DNA from 3 places in the Arthrobacter sp. 2MCAF15 genome. Region 1 is predicted to be linked to each of the others. Evidence: riboswitches for the same ligand, from Rfam matches in the RefSeq annotation. Region 1 holds a riboswitch; each other region holds the start of a gene.
The links. Region 1 has a riboswitch for cyclic di-AMP ahead of AB4089_RS14180 (NlpC/P60 family protein). Riboswitches for the same ligand answer to the same signal wherever they lie in the genome.
Positions count from the first base shown of each region.

Region 2: linked by a shared signal. The riboswitch ahead of AB4089_RS08445 (hypothetical protein) and the one ahead of AB4089_RS14180 (NlpC/P60 family protein) in region 1 are both predicted to bind cyclic di-AMP.
Region 3: linked by a shared signal. The riboswitch ahead of AB4089_RS19610 (hypothetical protein) and the one ahead of AB4089_RS14180 (NlpC/P60 family protein) in region 1 are both predicted to bind cyclic di-AMP.

Region 1 covers NZ_JBFRGZ010000012.1:24,382-31,042, reverse strand. Annotated here, with positions in the region: gene AB4089_RS14210 (alpha-mannosidase) at 1-199, opposite strand, end outside; gene fdhD (formate dehydrogenase accessory sulfurtransferase FdhD) at 289-1,161, opposite strand; gene AB4089_RS14200 (molybdopterin molybdotransferase MoeA) at 1,272-2,786, opposite strand; gene AB4089_RS14195 (DUF6457 domain-containing protein) at 2,783-3,070, opposite strand; gene mobA (molybdenum cofactor guanylyltransferase) at 3,092-3,769, opposite strand; gene AB4089_RS14185 (HNH endonuclease) at 3,833-4,333, opposite strand; gene AB4089_RS14180 (NlpC/P60 family protein) at 4,555-5,313, opposite strand; cyclic di-AMP (ydaO/yuaA leader) riboswitch at 5,610-5,779, opposite strand; gene AB4089_RS14175 (M23 family metallopeptidase) at 5,916-6,661, opposite strand, start outside.
Region 2 covers NZ_JBFRGZ010000005.1:169,706-176,366, forward strand. Annotated here, with positions in the region: gene AB4089_RS08420 (esterase/lipase family protein) at 1-351, opposite strand, end outside; gene AB4089_RS08425 (DUF4430 domain-containing protein) at 688-1,305, opposite strand; gene AB4089_RS08430 (DNA alkylation repair protein) at 1,431-2,129, shown strand; gene AB4089_RS08435 (cation:proton antiporter) at 2,199-3,422, opposite strand; gene AB4089_RS08440 (hypothetical protein) at 3,560-3,817, opposite strand; cyclic di-AMP (ydaO/yuaA leader) riboswitch at 3,991-4,190, shown strand; gene AB4089_RS08445 (hypothetical protein) at 4,195-4,869, shown strand; gene AB4089_RS08450 (sensor histidine kinase) at 5,045-6,052, opposite strand; gene AB4089_RS08455 (response regulator transcription factor) at 6,045-6,661, opposite strand, start outside.
Region 3 covers NZ_JBFRGZ010000021.1:27,616-34,276, reverse strand. Annotated here, with positions in the region: gene AB4089_RS19625 (hypothetical protein) at 1-811, opposite strand, end outside; gene AB4089_RS19620 (response regulator transcription factor) at 1,057-1,797, shown strand; gene AB4089_RS19615 (HAMP domain-containing sensor histidine kinase) at 1,819-3,432, shown strand; cyclic di-AMP (ydaO/yuaA leader) riboswitch at 3,603-3,760, shown strand; gene AB4089_RS19610 (hypothetical protein) at 3,763-4,581, shown strand; gene AB4089_RS19605 (glycosyltransferase) at 4,762-6,309, shown strand; gene AB4089_RS19600 (glycosyltransferase family 39 protein) at 6,306-6,661, shown strand, end outside.

The DNA of each region.
Region 1 (6,661 bases):
TCCATGGCCGGCCCCAGGCCGCTCCGTGTTCCTGGGGCGTGAACTCGTGCCGGAGGGCTTCCAGCACGAGCACGGGTTCGTCCGGCGCGTCCCAGCTGCTCAGCGTCAGCGGGACGCTGCGCGGGTAAACGGCGGGGGCAATGCGGTCACGCAGAAAGCGGTCCAGCCGGACTTCCGTAAGACGGCGGTCGTCGTGCAATGTGTTCCTCTTCAGCGTTGGGGGTCCGATTGGCTCCAATCGATGGATAAAACTTACGCCGCGGGGAACCCGTTGGCCAAGTGTTGCTGCTAGCTGGCCGCGGGGGCCGGGACTGCGACGCGCTGCTGGCCTGCGTAGACGTTCAGGCTGGTCCGGCGGCTGAACCCTGCCAGGGTCATCCCGCTGGCTTCGGCCAGTTCGACGGCCAGGCTGGAGGGTGCGCTGACTGCGGCGAGGACCGGGATTCCGGCGAGGGCTGCCTTCTGGACGAGCTCGAACGATGCCCTGCCGGAGACCTGCAGCACGGTGCCCCGGAGCGGGAGCAGGCCTTCGCGGAGGGCCCAGCCCACTACCTTGTCCACGGCGTTGTGCCGTCCGACATCTTCCCGGAGGCACAACAACTCCGCCGAGCCGTCGTCGGCGATTCTGAAGAGCCCGGCGGCGTGCACCCCGCCGGTGAGGTCGAAGACCTCCTGGGCGGACCGAAGGGCATCCGGGAGGGCCGCGAGCGTTTCGACGGGAACGGTCAACGGATCGTGTGCCGGGCTGTAGTGCGAGGATTTTCGCACGGCATCGATAGAGTCCGTCCCGCAAATGCCGCACGAACTGGACGTGAAGACGTTTCGGCCGGTCTCCGGCAGGACGACGTCGGGCCGCAGTTGGGCCTCCACGACGTTGAAGGTCTGGATCCCGTCGGCGTCTTCACCGGCGCAGAACCTGAGCGAGACCAGCTGCTCGGGTGTCCAGATGATTCCTTCGGAGACCAGGAACCCCGCGACGAGGTCGAAGTCGCTGCCCGGCGTTCGCATGGTGACGGAGAAGGACATGTTTCCGAGCCGGATTTCCAGCGGTTCCTCGACGGCGAGGACGTCCTCCCGGTGCCGGACCGGGAATTCGAGGGCGTGCGCGGACCCGTCCAGGACAATTTTGTGCACTTTGCGACGCTGCGTCACGCGGCCCATCGGGTACTCCTTGGCAACATATTCATTTGAGTTTGGCTGATTCCATCATTGCAAGTGCCTGATCCTGAAGCCAGCGCAGCCGGCGGTCGGCATCCCGCGTCGGAGGGCGTTCAGCCCAGGAGGGCGCTCCAGTCGACCGGCCCGTCGCTGGCCGCGGTCTTCCTGGCGGTCCGCTTCGCCGCAGGCTTCGCCACGGGAGCTGCCGAGGCGTCAGGGATCGGCGCACCCCACGGGAGCGCGAACGCGGGGACCAGCTCGCCCAGCTGCACACCATGGGGCGGGACCACCAGGACGCCGTCGGCGGCGGCCAGGCCCCGCATCATTCCCGGGCCGGTGTGCTGCGCCGGGGATGCCATGCCGTAGAGCAGCCGGAAGGGCATGAGCCGGGTCCGGCCGGGATCGGCCTCAATCGTCGAACCGCAGGGCACCTCACTGAGCGGCGGCAGGGAACCGTGCCCCAGGGCCGCGAGGAGCGGGGCTCCGATCGTGGACAGCGCCATCATGGCCGCGAGCGGGTTTCCCGGCAGGCCGAGGATATATCGGCCGTCCGGCAGTTCGGCCAGCACGGCCGGGTGCCCCGGCCGCATCGCGATCCCGTCGATCAGCAGGCGTCCGCCCAGCTCGGCGACCGAACGCCTGAGGTGGTCCGTTCCGGAGCGTCCCGTGCCGCCGGTGGTGATGACGACGTCGGCTGGCAGGCTTTCACCGGCAGGATTGCTGTCCTCGAGGGCGGCGAGCCATTCTGCGTAGGAATCGCCGACCTTCACTTCTTCGGTGCAGATCCCGCCGAGCATTCCTACCACGGCTGCCAGCTGGGGTCCGAACGTGTCGCGGACTTCCCCCGGCGCCGGCCTCCCGGATTGCACCACCTCGGAACCGGTGAAGACCAGTCGCACCACGGCCTTGCCAAGCACCGGAAGCGCGTCGTGTCCGGCCAGGGCGGCGAGGGCCAGGTGGGCGGGATTCAGGACCGCGCCGCTCTTGACCAGGACGTCACCGGCGGCGGCTTCTTCTCCGGCTTTCCTGATGTGGTCGCCGTTGCGCGGGTCCCCCGGCTTCGCGGTGCCGCCGAGTTTCAGCACGGGCAGGCCGTCCTCATCGGCGTCGATGATGCCGCTTTCGCTGCGCAGCACGGCCTTGGCACCGCCAGGGATGAGGCCGCCGGTGGCGATCGGGCTTGCCTGGTGCGGGGCCAGCCGCTGGTCGGGTTCGGCCAGGATCCAGGGACCACCGCCGTTGACGGCCCAGCCGTCCATGGCGGAGGAGGCATAGTGCGGCATGTCCTGCAGGGCCAGCACGTCAGCGGCCAGGGTGCGGCCCAGCGCCTCCCGGAGCGGGACGGGGGCGGCCGGGATGGGCGTGGCACAGTCGAAGGCGAGCTGCCGGGCCTCCTGCCACGTGTGGGCCAGATGCCGGTGCGGCGCGTCCGCAGCGTCCTGGTTCGCGTCCGGCCCTACTGCGTCCTCGTCTACCGTGTCCTCGTCTACTGCGTCGCGGTTCGCGTCCGGCCCTGCTGGGGTCTCCGTGAGGGCGTCCGAGTCCGTGAGGGGGTCCGTGCGGCCGCCTTCGGGGACGTTCCCGCCATGGACGGCCGGTCCGGCGTCGTCCGCAGCCGCAGCCGTCATGCCCCGGGTGCTTCGGCGGCCGCGTAGTCCTTGGCGAGCCGGCGCGCTACGGCCATGGCGTCCTGCATGGACATGGAGTCCGTCGCCTGTCCGGAGCCGGAGGCCAGGCCCGCGGCGTAGCCGGCAATGAATGTGGTCAGCGGCGCGGCCGGGCGCACTATCGAGTGGGCGGCCACCCCTGCCAGGGAGAGGACCTCGTTCACGTCAATCTCAACGTCTTCCAGCTCCAAGGCCTGGAGCAGGGCACGGCACCAGTCTTCCAGCGTTTCATCCTGGCTTTTCACCGTTTGCCTCCATGGTCGAGTTCAGCTGGGGAGTTCCGTGCCGCGGCCCGGACCGAGGCCTGGAATCGTGTCCGATACCCCCAATGCGGACGCATCATCCCAGGTATCAACATCGTCCGTGGACCCCGGGGGAACGCGGACTTCCCGTACGTCCAGCCTAGCAAGAAGGGAGAAGGCCGACGCGTTTTCCAGGCCGCCCCGCTGCCGGGCCTCCGTAACACTTCGTTGTAGCGCGGCCGTGCCATAAAAACCCGCGAGCGGCTGCTTCCGGCCGTCCTGGGAGACGGCCATGACCCCGTCACCGCGGCCCGGTTCCGGCGCGGCCGCCAGGGAGGCCTCCAGCGATTCGGCCAGGACCCGGACGGCAGCGGAGGACCTTGGCATGTCACAGGCAAGGACCAGGGTAAACGGCGCCGGAGCAGCGTCCCCACGCCCGACGGAATGGCCCGAGGCCAGCGCGTCCAGGCCCGCGGCGATGGCAGCGGCCGGCCCGGCGAAGGGCGGCTCCTCCCGGCAGGTCAGGACGCCGTCGGGCAGGTTCCCCGGGTCCGGCCCGACGACGACGGCGCGCCCCGCCCCGCCCGCGGCGCCCAGTGACCGCTCGAGGAGGGTGGCGCCGTCGTACACCAGCCGGGATTTGGGCACGCCGCCCAGGCGGGAGGACCTCCCCCCGGCGAGAATGATGGCATCGAACTCCACCGGCTCAGCCTAGCGCGGCGCCGGCTACGGGCAGATCAGGCACGGCCCGCGCCAGCCCAGAGGTCAGGCGGCCGATTCCGGCAGCAGGAAGGGATCCCAGGCGGGCGTCGGCTTCTCGAGTTCCTTGATCTGCCAGATCGCGCCCTTCGGGGGGCCCGGAACAAACCCGATCTTCCAGCCCATCTCCGCCGGAGTGTGGTCGCTCTTGGCGTTGTTGCAGCGCAGGCAGGCCGCCACCAGGTTCTCCCAGGAATCGGCGCCACCCCGGGACTTGGGCTGGACGTGGTCGATCGTGTGCGCCGCCTTGCCGCAGTAGGCGCAGCGGTGGGCATCCCGGCGGAGCACCCCGCGGCGGCTCACCGCCGTCATGGTGTTGTACCTCGGACGGATGTAGCGGTTCAGCAGGATCACGGACGGGCGGCCCAGGATGTCCTGGGGGCCGACGACGGGGTCGTCCCCTTCCGCCACAACGCTGGCCTTTCCGGTCAGGACAAGGACGAGCGCCCGGCGGAAGGTGATTACCGCCAGTGGTTCATATCCAGCATTCAGAACGAGAGTGCGCATCCGCATACCTCTTCACGGCCGCACCCGCCAGCGGCACGAGGGCCGGCTGCCCTCTGCATGGTCGGGCTATGGATCGACAACACAAGAGTAAACACTCAGGTGCCGGATCACCGAATATTTTTTCACCGGCGCGGCCGTGCGCGCGCAAAGTTCATGGCGCGGTCACGCAAAAGACCCCCGCCAAAGGGCGGGGGTCTTTCGAAATGCTGGAGTGCTGTGGCTTAGCCGCCGACGCGGATGAAGACCGGGCCGGAGCCGACGTTCACGCTGTACAGCGCGGTGGTGCCGCCGTTCCAGCCGCCGTGGACTGCCATGCCGTTGCCGACGTAAACCGCGATGTGGGCCATGCCCACGCCGCCGTTCTGGTAGTAGGCGAGGTCGCCCGGGCGTGCCTCGGCGGCGCTCACGGTGCGGCCCAGGGACAGGTAACCTGCCGGCCAGCCGTGGTAGTGGATGCCGGCCGCGGCCAGGGCGTTGGTGGCGAGGGCGGTGCAGTCCTGCGAAACGCCGATCTGTGCGTAGGCAGCAGCGGCGATGGTCGCGCCAGCTCCGCTGCCGATGCCGGCCGGAGCCTGGGCAGCGACGCCGCCGCTGACGCCAAGCTCGGTGCCGCCGGCGCGGGAGGCCGTGGAGTCCTGGACCTGCACAACGGGCTTCGGGGCCTCAACGACGGGAGCCGGCGTGGTGGTCACGGCGGGCTTCTCGTAGGAGATCGCGATGCTGGAGGCAGCCGAAATGGTGGCCGGAGCGGCGGACTGGACTTCCAGGGCCGAAGCGGAGGTGGATTCGCGCTGAACGTTGGTCTCAGCAGCGTTGGCTGCGATTCCGCTGGTCAGAACCAGGCCGGAAGCTGCGGCGATGACCGCGGCCTGACGGCCCATGCCACCGGCGTTGTCGCCGACAGCCTTAGCAATAACAGCCAGCGAGTTGGTCTTGGTGACCTCGACTCGGTGCCGTGCAACGGTTGCACGAGTAGTCATTAAGTTCTCTCTTTCGTGATCCTTGGACCGCGCGCTTTCGGGCGCGGACTGAGGACGCTCCGGCATCTTGGGGGTACGCCGGATCGCCCCGAAATTGGGTTACTTAGCGAAGGGTGTACTGCGAAGACGCGCCAAAAGCGGAAACTGCATGCTGTCCGGACTCGGTAGAGATTGAGCCTGCGGAACGTGATCCCATCCGGGCGCCTGAAAGGGCGGCACGTGATGTGGATTCCAGCGAGCTCGAAGGAGCCTCGCCGGTGCGCATGCGCGCAGAATTGTGGCGTGAAGACACGAAAGTAGCCTCTCCCAATGCCTACGAGGTGAGCTGTCGGATTCGGATGGGAGTCACCCGGCCGCGCTGCTTCCTTGGAAGCTTTGCGACTTAACCCCTAGGCCTTCTTTCGAAGGCCAAAATTGGTTCCCCCGCCCCTGCCAGACGATGTAATGCGAACGGACCTTGAGCGGTGGCAGAGCTAGGCAATCCACTCAAGAGCGCCAACTTCGGAAAAGTTGGCGTGCTTCAAACCCTACAGCAGTCTTGACCCAATGTCACATTCAGATCACGGCGTGTCACAAGGATTCGATAGCGGTCCATCATCTTTTTAGAGCCATCCGAGCGGGTCAACGACGTCGCCGTTGACCATCACTTCAAAGTGGAGGTGGCAGCCCGTGGAGGCGCCCGTGGTCCCGCTCATGGCGATGACATCTCCGCGCGATACCTTCTGGCCGACCCTGACCGAGGCCGAGGACAGGTGGTTGTACGTGGTCTCCAGGCCGTTGCCGTGGTCAATGACGACCCGGTTTCCGCCGCCATAGGGATGCCATCCGCTGAACGTCACTGTGCCGCTGGCGGCCGCGTGGACGGCCGTACCGCACTGGGCGGCAAAGTCCTGGCCGCGGTGGAACTCGCCCGCACCGCCGGTAATGGGGCTGACACGGTAGCCGAACGGCGAGGCGGTGATCATCTGGTCCAGCGGCGCGCCGAGGGTGCCGGCCGATGCCGCGCGTGTGATGCTGCCCACAGACTGGGCGCTGAGCAGCTGCTTGAGCTTCCCGTCCGGATCACCCTTCGTGGTGACGGCCGTTCGGCTGAAATCGACTTTTGCGGCGGCGGCAGCCGTGACATCCGGCTGTACTGCAGCAGAGAGGGCGCCTGTTCCATCAGCATTGGAGGCCAGCACGGGACTCGTGGCGGGGACCGTCACAGTGAGGACCAGGCCCGTTGCGGCCAGTGCGATGCCGGCCTTCTGCCCGACCCCACTGGCCGCGGCAAATTCCGTTACCTGACGGAACGGGCTGCGCCGCCGCCGGCGTTCATCGCGGTGCGCGTCGCGGGGGCGTTCGGCCA
Region 2 (6,661 bases), on a different contig from region 1:
AAGGTAGTAGCGCGGCATCATGCCGCCCTGGCTGTGGCCCACGAGATCAACCTTGGCCGCACCCGTCGAGGCCAGCACCTTATCGACGAACGGGGCGAGCTGCCGGGCCGAGTCTGCGACCGGCCCGGTGGCGTCGATGCCGTTGGTGGCGCCGTAGTTCAGAGCGTAAACGCAGTAGCCCTGGTTCTTGAGCGCCGGCGAAATCGTGGCCCAGTTTTTTGCCATGCTCTCAAAGGTCCCCGGTACCAGGATTACCGGGTAGGGGTGGGCTGCCGAGGGCTTGCAGGTCCAGTCGTTGGCGCCCGGTGGCGAAACGTCGCTGGTAGCGGCCTGGGCTGCCGGCATGCCCATCAGGGCTGCGGAAACCAGTGCCAGGGTTGTGGTTGCCAGCGCGGCGAGTGCTGCGGGCGTTCTGGGGTAGGACACGGAGTACCTCTTCGGTTGGACGCGTCATCAGTGACGGTCTGTGTGATGGGAAGCGAGGTAGGGGATCAGCCCCCGCAGTGATCCGGCTCACTTCTATCACTTCATGCTAGGAAGGGCGTTCCGCAGATATCGCTACATTGCACGTTCGTGCAGGCTTTTAGGGCGGGAGTGCTGCCTGTGGGGCTAAATGGTCAGACTGCTGCACAATTGTGCATAGCTACGGCGCGGCGGGCGTGCAGCCTGCGGCCGCCCTTGCTCGCTTCACTCTCCAGGCGGGAAATCGTAGGAGGCCTGGATCTTCGCCGGCGCGGTGCCGTAGGACAGGACGATCTCGTCGTGCGCCCTCAGAGGCAGGTCCCGGATCCCGGCGTTGTACTTCTCGCCGTTCACGTAGAGGGTCCAGCCGTCCAGCGGACCCGTTCCGGTGCCCGGGGCGCCGCTGCCACCGAGGACACCCCATTCCGTCAGGAGCTGCCCGAGGCTGAAGACCTGGCCCGCGGTGGGGGATTCGATGTGCACCACGCCTGTGGTGTCGTGGGTGTGCAGCGCCGAGATGCCGTTGGCCCTGTGGTCGGGTCCCGCCGTTATGCCGATATTGGCCGGCACCGCGACAGGCTTGCCGTCTTTCAGCACGTCCAGATGCGCGTGATAGTGGTCCACGTTGCCCTCCGCCGTCAGCACCGCGAGACCGGCCTGGGCGATCCGACCCGGCGCCCCCGCGATGTCCAACGCAAAATCCGGGGCCGGCGCCGCGGATGTCGCGGGAGACTCAGACGGCGGTGCGGTAGAGGGTGCAGTAGACGGCCCGGGGCCTGCGCACGCTGCCACCGCCAGCGTCATGGCGGAAAGTGCGGCGGCGAGTGTCAGTTTGGTGTGCATGGTTGCGTGAACCGCTTTCGATCGGAGACTTGCCATATCAGTCTAGGCAGATAAGCTCGGCCGGCCGATCAAGGCGAAGATGCCCCGCGTTTCCACCCCGAGCCGCTAGGGGAAAGAATGGACACGTGAGTGATGCTGGCGAATTCATTGACCTCGCACTGCAGCGGGAGGGCTCCTGGCGCCGTGCCGACGAGCTGCAGTCCCGGCTGGAACAGGAGCCGGGAGGCCGGGGACTCCGGTACTACGGTGCTTCCGTGGGTGCCGTGCGCGGGACCGTTCGGGATGCCGGCCGCCGCTATCCCGGGCTGTCCCGCGATGAGATCGCTGCGCTGAGCTCCGAGCTGTGGGGCGCGCAGCTGTCGACGGCGCCGGTTTTCGAGCGCCGCCTGGCCGCCGTGGTGCTGCTGCAGGCCAATGTGAAGCTGCTGACCAATACCGACCTCACCCGGCTGGAGGGCTTCATCCGGGAGGCGCGGCTGCGGGACCTCGTGGATCCGCTCGCCGTCGACGTCGTCGGGCCCCTGGTGGACGGGCTCGACGTCCTGGCCAGGGTGCGGGCCGACAGCGTGCTGGACCGGTGGGTGCGCGAGCCCGATGCCTGGCTGCGCCGGGCCGCGCTGCTCTCGCCGTTGCTGGCGCTGCGCTCCGGGGCGGGGGACTGGGACCGGTTCATCCGTCACGCCACCGCGGTGCTCGGCGAGCCTTCCGGGAAGTTCGACGCCGACGCCGACGCAGACGACGGTGCGGTCCGGGAAGCGGTGTTCCGCGTCCGCGCCGAGATGGCCAAGAGGCGACCCGAGCTGCAATTCACAGCCGTGGGGTGACCCCCAGAACCCTCCGTCCGGCACGGCCGGAGGGTGCCGTCTGGCAGGCGCCCCAGCCCGTCGCCTTGTTCAGTCTTTCGGCCCTCCCGGTCCGCTCGGTCCGCTCGGTCCGCTTGGTCCTACGGCGCTGCCGGTATCGCCGGACCTGCCGCCGGCCTTTGCGGGCAGCGAGAAACCCCTGGCGGCCCGTGATCCGGCGACGGCGCTCGCGGCTATGGTGACCAGCGCGCCCACCAGCAGGGCCGCGGCCTCGCCCGGGAGCAGGACCTGGAGTTGCGTCCCGATGCTCGCCGCCGCGGCAGGTATGCCGAGTTGGGCCGCCGACAGCACTCCGAGGGGCAACGGGAGCCCCAGTACCACCAGGGCGGCGTGCGTCAACAGGGCGCCGACGCCCAGCGCCACACCGAGGGCGATCATGTCCGGATGTCCGGCCAGGTCCTTAAGGGTCAGTGATGCGCCCAGCCAGACGAAGAACACCGGACCCAGGAAGCCGTCGCTGAGGGCGAACAGTTGCCGGGCCAGCCGCCTCGGTTCCCCGACGGCGGCCACCGCCAGGCCGAGGGAAAAGCCTGCCAACATCACGGACACGTTGCTCCACGTCGCGACCGCGGCCAGGGCGAAGAGAACCACCAGCTGGATCCGCAGCTCGAGGGCAAACTTGCGGCTTTCGGAAAGTCGGTGCATGCGCCCGTTGATTCCCCTGCGATCGAGCCAGCGCAGTACGACAAAGAGAACCACCGCGCAGCCGGTCACCGTGAGCACGCCCAGCGCCGCCCGGAGCGCGTGCGGCGGGTCCACCATGAGCGGCAGCGCCACTATGCAGGCTACGTCCGCGATGGCCACTTGCGCAGTCATGGAGATGACGTGGGGTCCGCCGAGGCGGAGGGAATCGATGATCGGCAGGACCAGCGCGGCTGAGGAGGATGCCAGAAGCACTGCGTAGAGGGGAGCATGTCCAGTCCCAAAGAGCAGGCCTATGCCGGTTCCGACCGCCACCGCTGCCGCCGCGCACGCAGCGGCGCGGCGGGAACCACTGCCGAGGGCGGAGCGGATCTGCGGATCCCGCACGGGAACATGGGTTCCGGCCACAAACATCATTAGCGCAAACCCGATATTGGCCAGCAGGCTGAACGTCGGGTCCGCCGGATCAACCAGGGCCAGGCCCGAGCGCCCGATCACGATGCCGGCCAGCAGCTCTCCCAGCACCACGGGCAACCGCCAGCGCACCGGCAGCGCCAGAAGCGGGCCGGCCAGTGCGACGACGGCGATCAGCGCCAGGGACAGGAACGTCACGGCTCGCCCCGCCGGACCTGCCCGGGGCCCACCGGGGCAGCAGGCTCGGCCTGGATGGTGGCGTCCGTGGCCACCGGGTCCTTCGTCATGGAAAGAGATTAGTCCCGTTGACCCTGCAGTGGCCTGGGTGTTGGCAATCAGGAGGTCGTTGACCGCCGTTCCACCACGGCGTAGGCCTTTCCCTCCAGGAAGGCCCAGTCGTTGACAACCATGTAGCCTAGCGAGTCCACCCGGTCATTGAGCACGTGCTCGTCGAAGCCCCTGTCACGAGGTTCCGCATCCCAGGTGGCCACATGGACGTCCCGGCCGTCCAAGATCAGCAGCTCGGTATTGACGTCGAAATCCTCCTTGGGCTGGCTGCTCAACTGGCAGATGGCGACACACAGGCTGTTCATTTCGGGCCTCCGCTTCGAGGTGGTGCTGATGGCATCATCCTACGTTCGGATGCGGCCCCGCCCCATGGGCAACCGACGGACGGCACTGTGGCCTCCGTTACCTGAATGTGACATTGGCGTGCGGTTCGCGTTACGGTGGTTAGGTGCCTGTTTCTCCGATACAGGCGCTCCCCAGCCGATTGCCTAACTCTGCCGCGGCCCCGGGGGTAACTCGCATCGACGCCGGCAGAGACGGGGAAACCACTTTTGGCCTGCTGACATGCAGGTCTTGGGGTGAAGCCGCACAGCGCCCGCCATGACGGGCCCGGGAGTGCGGCCGGGTGACTCCCATCCGAATCCGACAGCTCACCTCGCAGGCATTGGGAGAGGCTACATCCATGTCTTCAATCAGTACTTTTGCGCGCCATAGCGCCATTCTCGCCGCCGCCTCCGGGCTGGTGCTGACGGGCTCGATGGCCGCCAACGCCGCCTCGACCCCCGTGCAGCGGGACTCCGCTCCGGCCTCCAAGGTGGACGTAGCGGGACAGGTCAGCGCCCCCGTCAACGCCGATTCCAGCGTCAAGATCAGCTTCGACCGCCCCGCGGTGGCTTCCGTCGCCGCGCCGGTCATCGAACAGCCTGTTGCCGCGGCACCGGCTCCCGCAGCTGCCCCGGCGGCAGCGCCCGCAGCAGCACCTAAGGCAACAGTGCAGGTGCAGTCGGCCCCCGCCGCCGCGCCGGCTGCGGCGCCCGCCGGCGGACGCAACGCCATCATGCTTTCTGCCGCCTACAGCCAGCTGGGTATCACCCAGGACTGCACCGCCATGGTCGAAAAGGCCCTTGGCGCCGCAGGCAAGCCCGTTGGCGACATCGGTCCCCGGGCATTCCTTGGCCTCGGAACCGTTGTGGGCACCCCGCAGCCTGGCGACATGGTGGTCCAGTCCGGCCACGTTGGCATCTACGCCGGCAACGGCCAGGTGATCAGCGGCGGCATGAACGGTAAGAACCAGACCATGGTCCACCCGCTGTCCTGGCTCACCGCGACCGGTGGCGTGACCTTCGTCCGCGCCTAATCCAGCGCTCCTATTCCAGTAGGGGCCAGGCAGCCCTGCCGGGGCCAGGCAACCCGGAAAGACCGGCGATCGATTTCCTTTGGGGGCAATCGATCGCCGGTCTTTTCTGTGTCTGCCGTCCTATCTGCCAGCATTGCCGTGTGTCCAGGGGCACACCACTTCAGGCATTGCCGCTTCAGGCAGTGACGCTTCCGGCCAGCGGAAGCGTCATCTTCATGACCGTTCCCTCGGCTCCAGTCGCAGCCACCTCGACGGCGCCGCCAGCGGCGACGGCGATCTCGCGGACCAAAGCCAGGCCGATGCCAAAGCTCCGCTGTCCGTGTGAGCCGCCGGTGCTGGCGGTCCGGACGAAGCGGTCAAAGATCCGGGCCTGATCCACGCCGGTAATCCCGGTTCCTGTATCCGCGACGGTAATCACCGCGCTGTTCTGCTCGATCGAGGTCCTGATGGTCACACGGCCGCCCGGAGGAGTGTGCGCGAGGGCGTTGTCCGCCAGGGCCAGCACGGCACGGCGCAGCGCATTCTTCTCGATGCGGGCCAACGGCCGGGCGTCGGCGGAGAAATCCATGCGGACCTCACGCTGGTCTGCCACCAATTGGAGGCTCCCTGCGACGCCTGCGGCGGCGTCGGCGAGATCGGCAGGGGGTGCGGAGCGGTCCGGGGCGTCCGCCGTCGCGGCGAGCAGCAGTTCGTTGACAATCCCGGTCAGCGTCGCAGCGTCCTCCCGGATCCGGGCCAGGTCCTGGCTTTGCCTGGAGCCGGGCACCGTGTTTCGCTGGGCGAGTTGGATCCTGGTATCCAGGATGGTCAAGGGCGTTCGCAATTCGTGGCTCGCGTCCTGGACGAAGCGCCGTTGCCGGGCCAGGGCATCACCGAGGGGGCGGATGGCGCTGCGCGCGCTGAGCCACCCGAGAATGCCGGCCAGCAGGATTCCCGCCACACCGGCGATGACCATGGCTTCGAGGACATCCTTGGAATCCAGGTACGCGTAGGCCGTCCCGGCCGCTGCCGAGCCGGGCACTTCAGGATGGGCCAGCTGATTCATGAGGTAGAGCGCAGTGGCGGCGAAGAGCCCGAGGACCATGACTGCGCACGCGGCGCTGATCCGCAGCGCGACCTTGAGCGAGGCCTTGCGCAGTATCGAGTGGTCCGGGTTTCCGCCGGAGATCCCGCCGTTATTCATGAGCGTCGCCAATCTGGTAACCGACGCCGTGAACCGTACGGATGACGGCCTTGCAAATCTTCCGGCGCAGGTGATGAACATAGGTATCGATCACGCCGGGCTGGTCCGAGGCGTGGAAGTACGCCGCGAGGAGCTCGTCCCGGGTGAACACGCGGCCGGGTTCCGCTGCCAGGGCTGCCAGCAGCTGGCATTCCTTCGCGGTCAGCGGCACCGTGTGCCCGTAGACGGACCGGACGGAGCGCTGCGTCGGGTCCAGTTCCCAGTCCCCGATCATCACCTGAGCCGGGGCCGGAGAAGGGAAGGTGCGCGTCAGGGCGCGCAGGCGGGCGGCCAGTTCGCCGGCGTCGAACGGCTTGGTCACGTAGTCGTTGGCCCCCGCGTCCAGGCCCCTGACCTTCTCGTCGGCGTCGCCCAGGGCGGTCAGGATCAGGATGGGCGTGGCAATGCCTTTCGACCGCAGCGCTGCGATGAGGGCGATGCCGTCCATCACGGGCAGCCCTCGGTCGATCACCATGACGTCCCAGGCCCCGGTCAGTCCGTGGTGGAGGCCATCACGGCCGTTGGTGACAAGCTGGACCCGGTAGTCCGGATCGAGGAGCTCGGCGATGA
Region 3 (6,661 bases), on a different contig from region 1:
CCTGCTGGCGCCGCTGTTGCAGATTACTCACCACCACATCGCTGCCCAGGGCATAGCTGCGAGTGAACCCGTCACTGCTCTTGACCGTGACGGAGGACGAGCTGACCTCGCTCACAATGCCCAACTGCTCGGCCATGGTGGTGTACTCGGTTCCTTGCAGCACGACGTATTCGGCATGCACTGCCGAGGAGAGTCCGCCCATCCCGCCGGCGGCGAAGTTGCCGGGACCGCCTTGCCCCGGCATTCCGCCTGCCGCGGCGCCGCCTTGCGCCGAGCCAGGCATGCCGGGTGCGAAACCCTGGCCGCCCGCAGCCCCACCGGCCCCGCCCGCGGCGCCTGCCGTCCCGTTGGCCGCGGCCGAAGTTGAGGTCAGGGCATAGACCCCGGCACCTGCACCGACTGCCAGGACCGCTGCGGCACCGGCGACGACGAGCCCGCGCTTGAGCGTCCAGGGGCTTGCCGCCGGAGCGGTCTTGGTGCCCGCCCGCGGCGCACCCCAGCCTGTTGCACCCGTGGGCGCCGTATGTTCCTGCCGCGGCATACCCCACCCCGGCGCCGAAGCCGGAACTTGCGAGATCTGGGGCGCGCCCCAGCCGGGGGCGGTGTCCGCCGCCGGCTGCCCGCCGACGGGCCGGCCGCCGTCGTACTGGCCGGCCGCCTGCGGCGCGCCGTCGTAGTGCCCGCCAGCCTGCGGTGCGGCGCCAAGCTGTCCTGCGTCCGCGGGCGTGGTCACAGGTGCGGGCGTCGCAGCGTTGCCGGGGGTGGGTTCTGGGGCTGGTCCGGAACCGGCTCCGGGATGCTGACCGCTCATCGTGTTTCTCCTTTGTGGTGCGGATCGGTGTTCACCCCAGCGTGCTGAGCGATCCTGTGCCTGGGCTGTGCAGGCCGACAGCCGGGCCTGTGACCTTGGGCAGGGCAACGAACGGACATCTTCGGTGCTGCCGCAGCGGCCCGCTCGGTCCCCCGGAAAGGCTTCCAGCTCGCTAGGCTGGGATTCACAGGTGCCGCACAGGGTCCCCAAAGCCCCACCTAACCGGCAGATCGGAGAGTTGTCCCATGGCCACTTCGCACTCCATGACCAACAACCTTCCCCAGCTCACGCACCCGGACGGCTCACCCATCCGCGCCCTCGTGGTGGATGACGAGCCCAGCCTCTCCGAGCTCATGAGCATGGGGCTGCGGATGGCCGGCTGGTCAGTGGCCGTGGCGGAAGATGGACCCTCCGCGGTCCGTCTCGCAAAGGAGTTCCGCCCCGATGTACTGGTGCTGGACGTGATGCTGCCCGGGTTCGACGGCGTCGAGCTGCTGAGCAGGATCCGCGCGTTCGCGCCGGAGGTGCCGGCGCTGTTCCTCACGGCGAAGGACGCCGTCCAGGACCGTATCACCGGCCTGGCGGCCGGCGGCGATGACTACGTCACCAAGCCGTTCAGCATGGAAGAGGTCCTGCTGCGCCTGCACCGGCTGGTCCAGCGCTCCGGCGTGGCCGCCATGGACACCGCCGAGCTGGTGGTGGGCGACCTGGTGCTCAATGTCGACACCCGCGAAGTCACCCGGGCCGGGGAGGAACTGCACCTGACCGCCACGCAGTTCGAGCTGCTGCGCTACCTCATGGAAAACCCCAAAAGGGTCATCAGCAAAGCCCAGATCCTGGACCGGGTGTGGGATTACGACTTCGGCGGGCAGGCCAACATCGTGGAACTGTACATTTCCTACCTCCGCAAGAAGGTCGACGCCAACCACGCTCCCATGATCCACACGGTGCGCGGCGCCGGCTACGTCCTGAAACCGGCGGACTGATCCGTGCCCACCCTTTCCGGCATGACCCGCGTCCCCGGACGCGACTGGCGCAACCCGTCCACCTGGCATTTGCGCACCCGGCTGGTCCTGGTTGCCATGGCGCTGCTGGTCGCCATCTGCGGCGCCGTGGGACTGTTCAGCTACGCCTCCATGGACCTGTTCCTGACCCGGCAGCTCGATGACCAGCTCAGCAATGCTTCGCACCGGTCCAGCGAGTTCGGCCGGCCCCTGCCCGGCACCGCCGGCGGCCGCCCCGACCCTCTCGATGCCCGGGGCCAGGGCATCGGGACGCTCAACGCCCGCATACAGGACGGCGAGGTCAGCAACCCCGGGTTCCTGGCCGGAGACGCCACCCGCAAGAGCCTCTCCCCAGAGGACAACGCGGTCCTCCTGGCATTGACCCCCAACGGCGTGCCCGTGGATCGCAACCTCACGGTCGGCGCCTACCGGCTCACCGCCGTCCGCACACCTTATGGCGACGTGATTGTCACCGGGCTTCCGCTGGCCGAAAAGCAAAGCACCCTGGCCTCGCTGGTCTGGACCATGGTGGTGGTCTCCGCAGGCGGACTCGTGCTGATCGGCCTGGCCGGCACGGCCCTGATCCGGCGGACCATGAAGCCGCTGGAACAACTCTCCGAGGTCGCCACCAAGGTCTCCCGCCTGCCGCTGGACGCAGGTGAGGTGGCGCTCGGGGTGCGCGTCCCGGCGTCGGCCGCCCACCAGGGCACGGAGGTGGGCAGCGTGGGCTATGCGCTGAACCAGATGCTGGACAACGTCTCCAACGCCCTGGAGGCGCGGCAGGAGAGCGAGATGAAGGTGCGGCAGTTTGTCGCCGATGCCTCGCATGAACTCCGCACGCCGCTGACGGCTATCCGCGGCTACACCGAGCTGATGCGGATGACAGAGCACTTCACCGCCGACGGCGAGAGGTCCCTCGCCCGCGTGCAAAGCCAGTCCGAACGCATGACCACCCTGGTTGAGGACCTGCTTTTACTGGCGCGCCTGGACGAGGGACAGCCGCTGAAGGTCAGCGACGTCGACCTCACGCAGCTGGCCATTGAGACGGTGAGCGATGAGAAAGTCATGGCCCCGGACCGCGTCTGGCAGCTGGAACTTCCGGAGGAGCCCGTGGTGGTCCGCGGCGATGCGACCCAGCTTCACCAGGTCCTCGCCAACCTCCTGTCCAATGCGCGCAAGCACACGGACCCCGGGACCACGGTGGTCACGGGCGTGATGCGTTCGGCGGATGGAAGCGCCGTGGTTACCGTGACGGACAACGGCAGCGGCATCGCCCCGGAATTCATCGGCCGGGTCTTCGCCCGGTTCGCACGGGCCGACGCCGCGCGCACCAATCCCACCGCCAGCCCCGCCAACACACCGGTCGCTGCGACGGCGGGGGCCAGGTCCGGGCCCGCCGTCCGCCCGGCTTCCGGGGCCGTTTCCGGTACTCCTTCCGGCAGCCGTGGCAGTGCCGGGGCAGCTGCTCACGCCCCGACCTCGGAGGGCACGAGCGGTCTGGGCTTGTCCATTGTCCAGTCGATTGTGGAGGCCCACGGGGGCACCGTTGAAGTCACCTCCCGGCCCGGCCGCACGGAGTTTGCGGTGCGGCTGCCCGCGGCGCCGCCGTCGTTGTAGGCCCAGCAGGATTCACCGCCGACCCGCGCAATGTTCCTGCGCAAGCCGACACCCCGCCCGCTGTGACTCCTGTTACCAAAATGTGACTTAAGCGCCGAGGTCCTGTAGCGTCGTTGTGGTGCGGCCTCCATTGGTGCCGCATATCCGGACGGACGCCAAACTCTGCCGCTTCCCGGATTCCGCTGGACCAGGCAGAGGCGGGGGACCCAGAGTTCCCGGGCATTCTGCATTCATGCGCCCTCGGGGTGAAGCCGACACGTGATTTTCCGTGCGGCCGGATGACCTCATCCGAACCCGACAGCTAACTCCGCCGGCGTTGAGAGGCCCATCATGACTGAACTCCAGGTACAAACGCGCCCTGACGGCGATTCCCATTTCCGCTCCACCAAGTCGCGCCACCGCGCCGAACCAGCCACGCAGGCATCCGCCCTGTCCAAGCTGACTACCGGACTCGGCATCACTGCACGCCGCGCCGCCGTCGTAACCGCCGCTTGCGCCCTGCTGGTGGGAGGCGGCGCCGCCAGCCAGGCGGCGGAGCCGGGCACTCACACGAATGCTGCGGGCAGCCAAACGGCCACGAGCGCCGATCCGCTGGCCAAGCTCAACTTCGAACGAGTCCAGATCGCCGCTCCGGCGGAAAAAAACGTGGCACCCACGCTCTCGGAAGTCAAGGCCGCCGAGCCCCCGGCCGCCCCGGTTGCTGCTGCGCCCGCACCGGCCCCGGCTCCCGCGGCCGCTCCCGCACCGGCACCGGCTCCCGCAGCCGCTCCTGCACCGGCCCCCGCTCCCGCATCGGCACCGGCACCGGCAGCTGTTCCCGCCCCCGCACCGGTTGCTGTCGACGACCCCGCCGGAGCCCAGGCGTACGCCGCGTCCCAGCTGGGCAGCTATGGCTGGGCCCCTGGTGAGATGCAGTGCCTGCAGAAGCTCTGGACCAAGGAATCGGACTGGAAGACCACCGCCACCAACGCCAGCAGCGGCGCCTACGGAGTGGTTCAGTCCCTGCCCGCCTCGAAGATGGCGAGCGCCGGTGCCGACTACATGACCAACTACCGGACCCAGATCAATTGGGGCCTGAACTACGTCAAGGAACGCTACGGCTCCCCCTGCGGCGCGCTGAACTTCCACTACGCACACAACTGGTACTAAACCGGCACTAGCCGGACCGCCCGGCGAGGGTGGTTGAGGCCCCGGATCCACGTGGATCCGGGGCCTCCTGTGCGTCCGCGGCCGGTACGATTTTGGCCGGCCGGCCTGGCGCCGGACTTCCACAGCCCCCGCACAGCTTGGCCCTAAAGCCCTCATATGGGCCGGCGCGAAAGTTGAGCCATGACATTCACAGACCAGGCCACAGGAACCCTGTCCCGTTCCACGGCGACGCCGGCCGGTCCGGCGGCCCCGCCCTCCCCGTCCGGACTTGAGCCGTCGGGGCCTGCATCGTCCGGGCCCGCATCGTCGGGCCTGACCGTGGCCGATGCGCCGGCCCCGGGACCGTTCGCCGGAGCGCTTACCGGCCCCGGCGGCCGGCGCGCACCCATTGACACACGCGGCAGCACACCGTTGCTGGACGTCACGATTCCGGTCTTCAACGAGGAGCGGGACCTTGAAGCGTGCCTGCGCCGGCTCCACGCGTACCTTATCGGCGCCTTCCCGCACTCTTTCCGGATCACTGTGGCGGACAACGCCAGCACCGACGGAACCCTCAAGACCGCGGAGCGCGTGGCCCGCGAGTTGCGCGAAGTGATGGTGGTCCACATGGCTGAAAAGGGCCGGGGAAACGCGCTTCGCAAAGTTTGGCTCTCCTCGCCGTCGCCGGTCCTGGCCTACATGGACGTGGACCTTTCCACGGACCTGGCGGCCCTCGGCCCCCTGCTCGCCCCGCTCATTTCGGGGCACTCCGATCTGGCGATCGGCACCCGGCTGACCCGCAACTCACGCGTGGTCCGCGGACCCAAGCGGGAGTTCATCTCGCGCAGCTACAACTTCCTGCTGCAGTCCCTCATGGGGGCCCACTTCAGCGACGCCCAGTGCGGGTTCAAGGCGATCCGGGCGGACGTGGCCCGGCAACTGCTCCCCCACACCCTGGACAACGCCTGGTTCTTCGACACCGAGCTGCTGGTGCTGGCAGAAAAGTGCGGCCTGCGCGTCCACGAAGTCCCGGTGGACTGGACCGACGACCCCGATTCCAGCGTGGACATCGTCCAGACCGCCCTCGCGGACCTGCGCGGCATGGCACGGTTGAGCCGGGACCTGGTTTCGGGCCGGATCCCGGTTCCCGAACTGCGCGCCGCACTGGCCCGCGGACCGCTGCCGGCGTCCTCGCGGTTCCAGGAACAAAGCCCCGGCGGAAGCCTCTTCGGGCAGCTGGTCCGCTTCGGCAGCATCGGGGTGGCCTCCACCCTGGCGTACCTGGCAATCTTCCTGCTCTGCCGACAATTCATGGACCCGCAGCTGGCAAACTTCCTCGCGCTGCTCACCACCGCCGTGGCCAACACCGCGGCCAACCGGCGCTTCACGTTCGGCATCCAGGGCGGCAGTCAGGCCGCCCGCCATCACTTCGAGGGGCTGCTGGTCTTCGGGATCGGGTTGGCCCTGACCTCGGGCGCCCTCGCCCTGGTTCACGCCACGTCAGGAGCCACACCGGACCGCTGGCTCGAACTGCTTACGGTCACCGCCGCCAATCTGGCCGCCACTGCCGTGAAATTCCTGCTCTTCCGGCTGGTGGTCTTCCACCCCCGGCGGACTAACACCGTCCCGGCGCCGGACGCCGCCATCACCGTTGCGGAGCCCATCGTCCCCGGCACCGCTCCGGTGCCCGCCGCCCCCGAGGCTTCCCTCCCCCATACAGAACCCGCACAGAAAAGGCCAAGTAAATGACGGCAACCATCAGCCCCACCGCCGGCTCCCGTGCCGGTTCACCGGCCGGCAGCCCGCCCCTGGACCCGGAAACGACCGTCCCGGCATCCGAGGACGCCGGCGCGCCACCCAACCCGCCCGCACCCCTTAGCAGCCGGGACCGCCTGTTGTTCGGCCGGCAGCCCCGCTGGGTCCGGCCCTCGGCGGCGCTGCTGCTGGTGGTCACCGCGGCCTTGTACCTGTGGAACCTGGAAGCCACCGGCTACGCCAACTCCTTTTACGCCGCAGCAATCCAGGCCGGGACCAAGGACTGGACCGCGCTGCTCTTCGGCTCCCTCGACCCCGGCAATGCCATCACGGTAGACAAACCGCC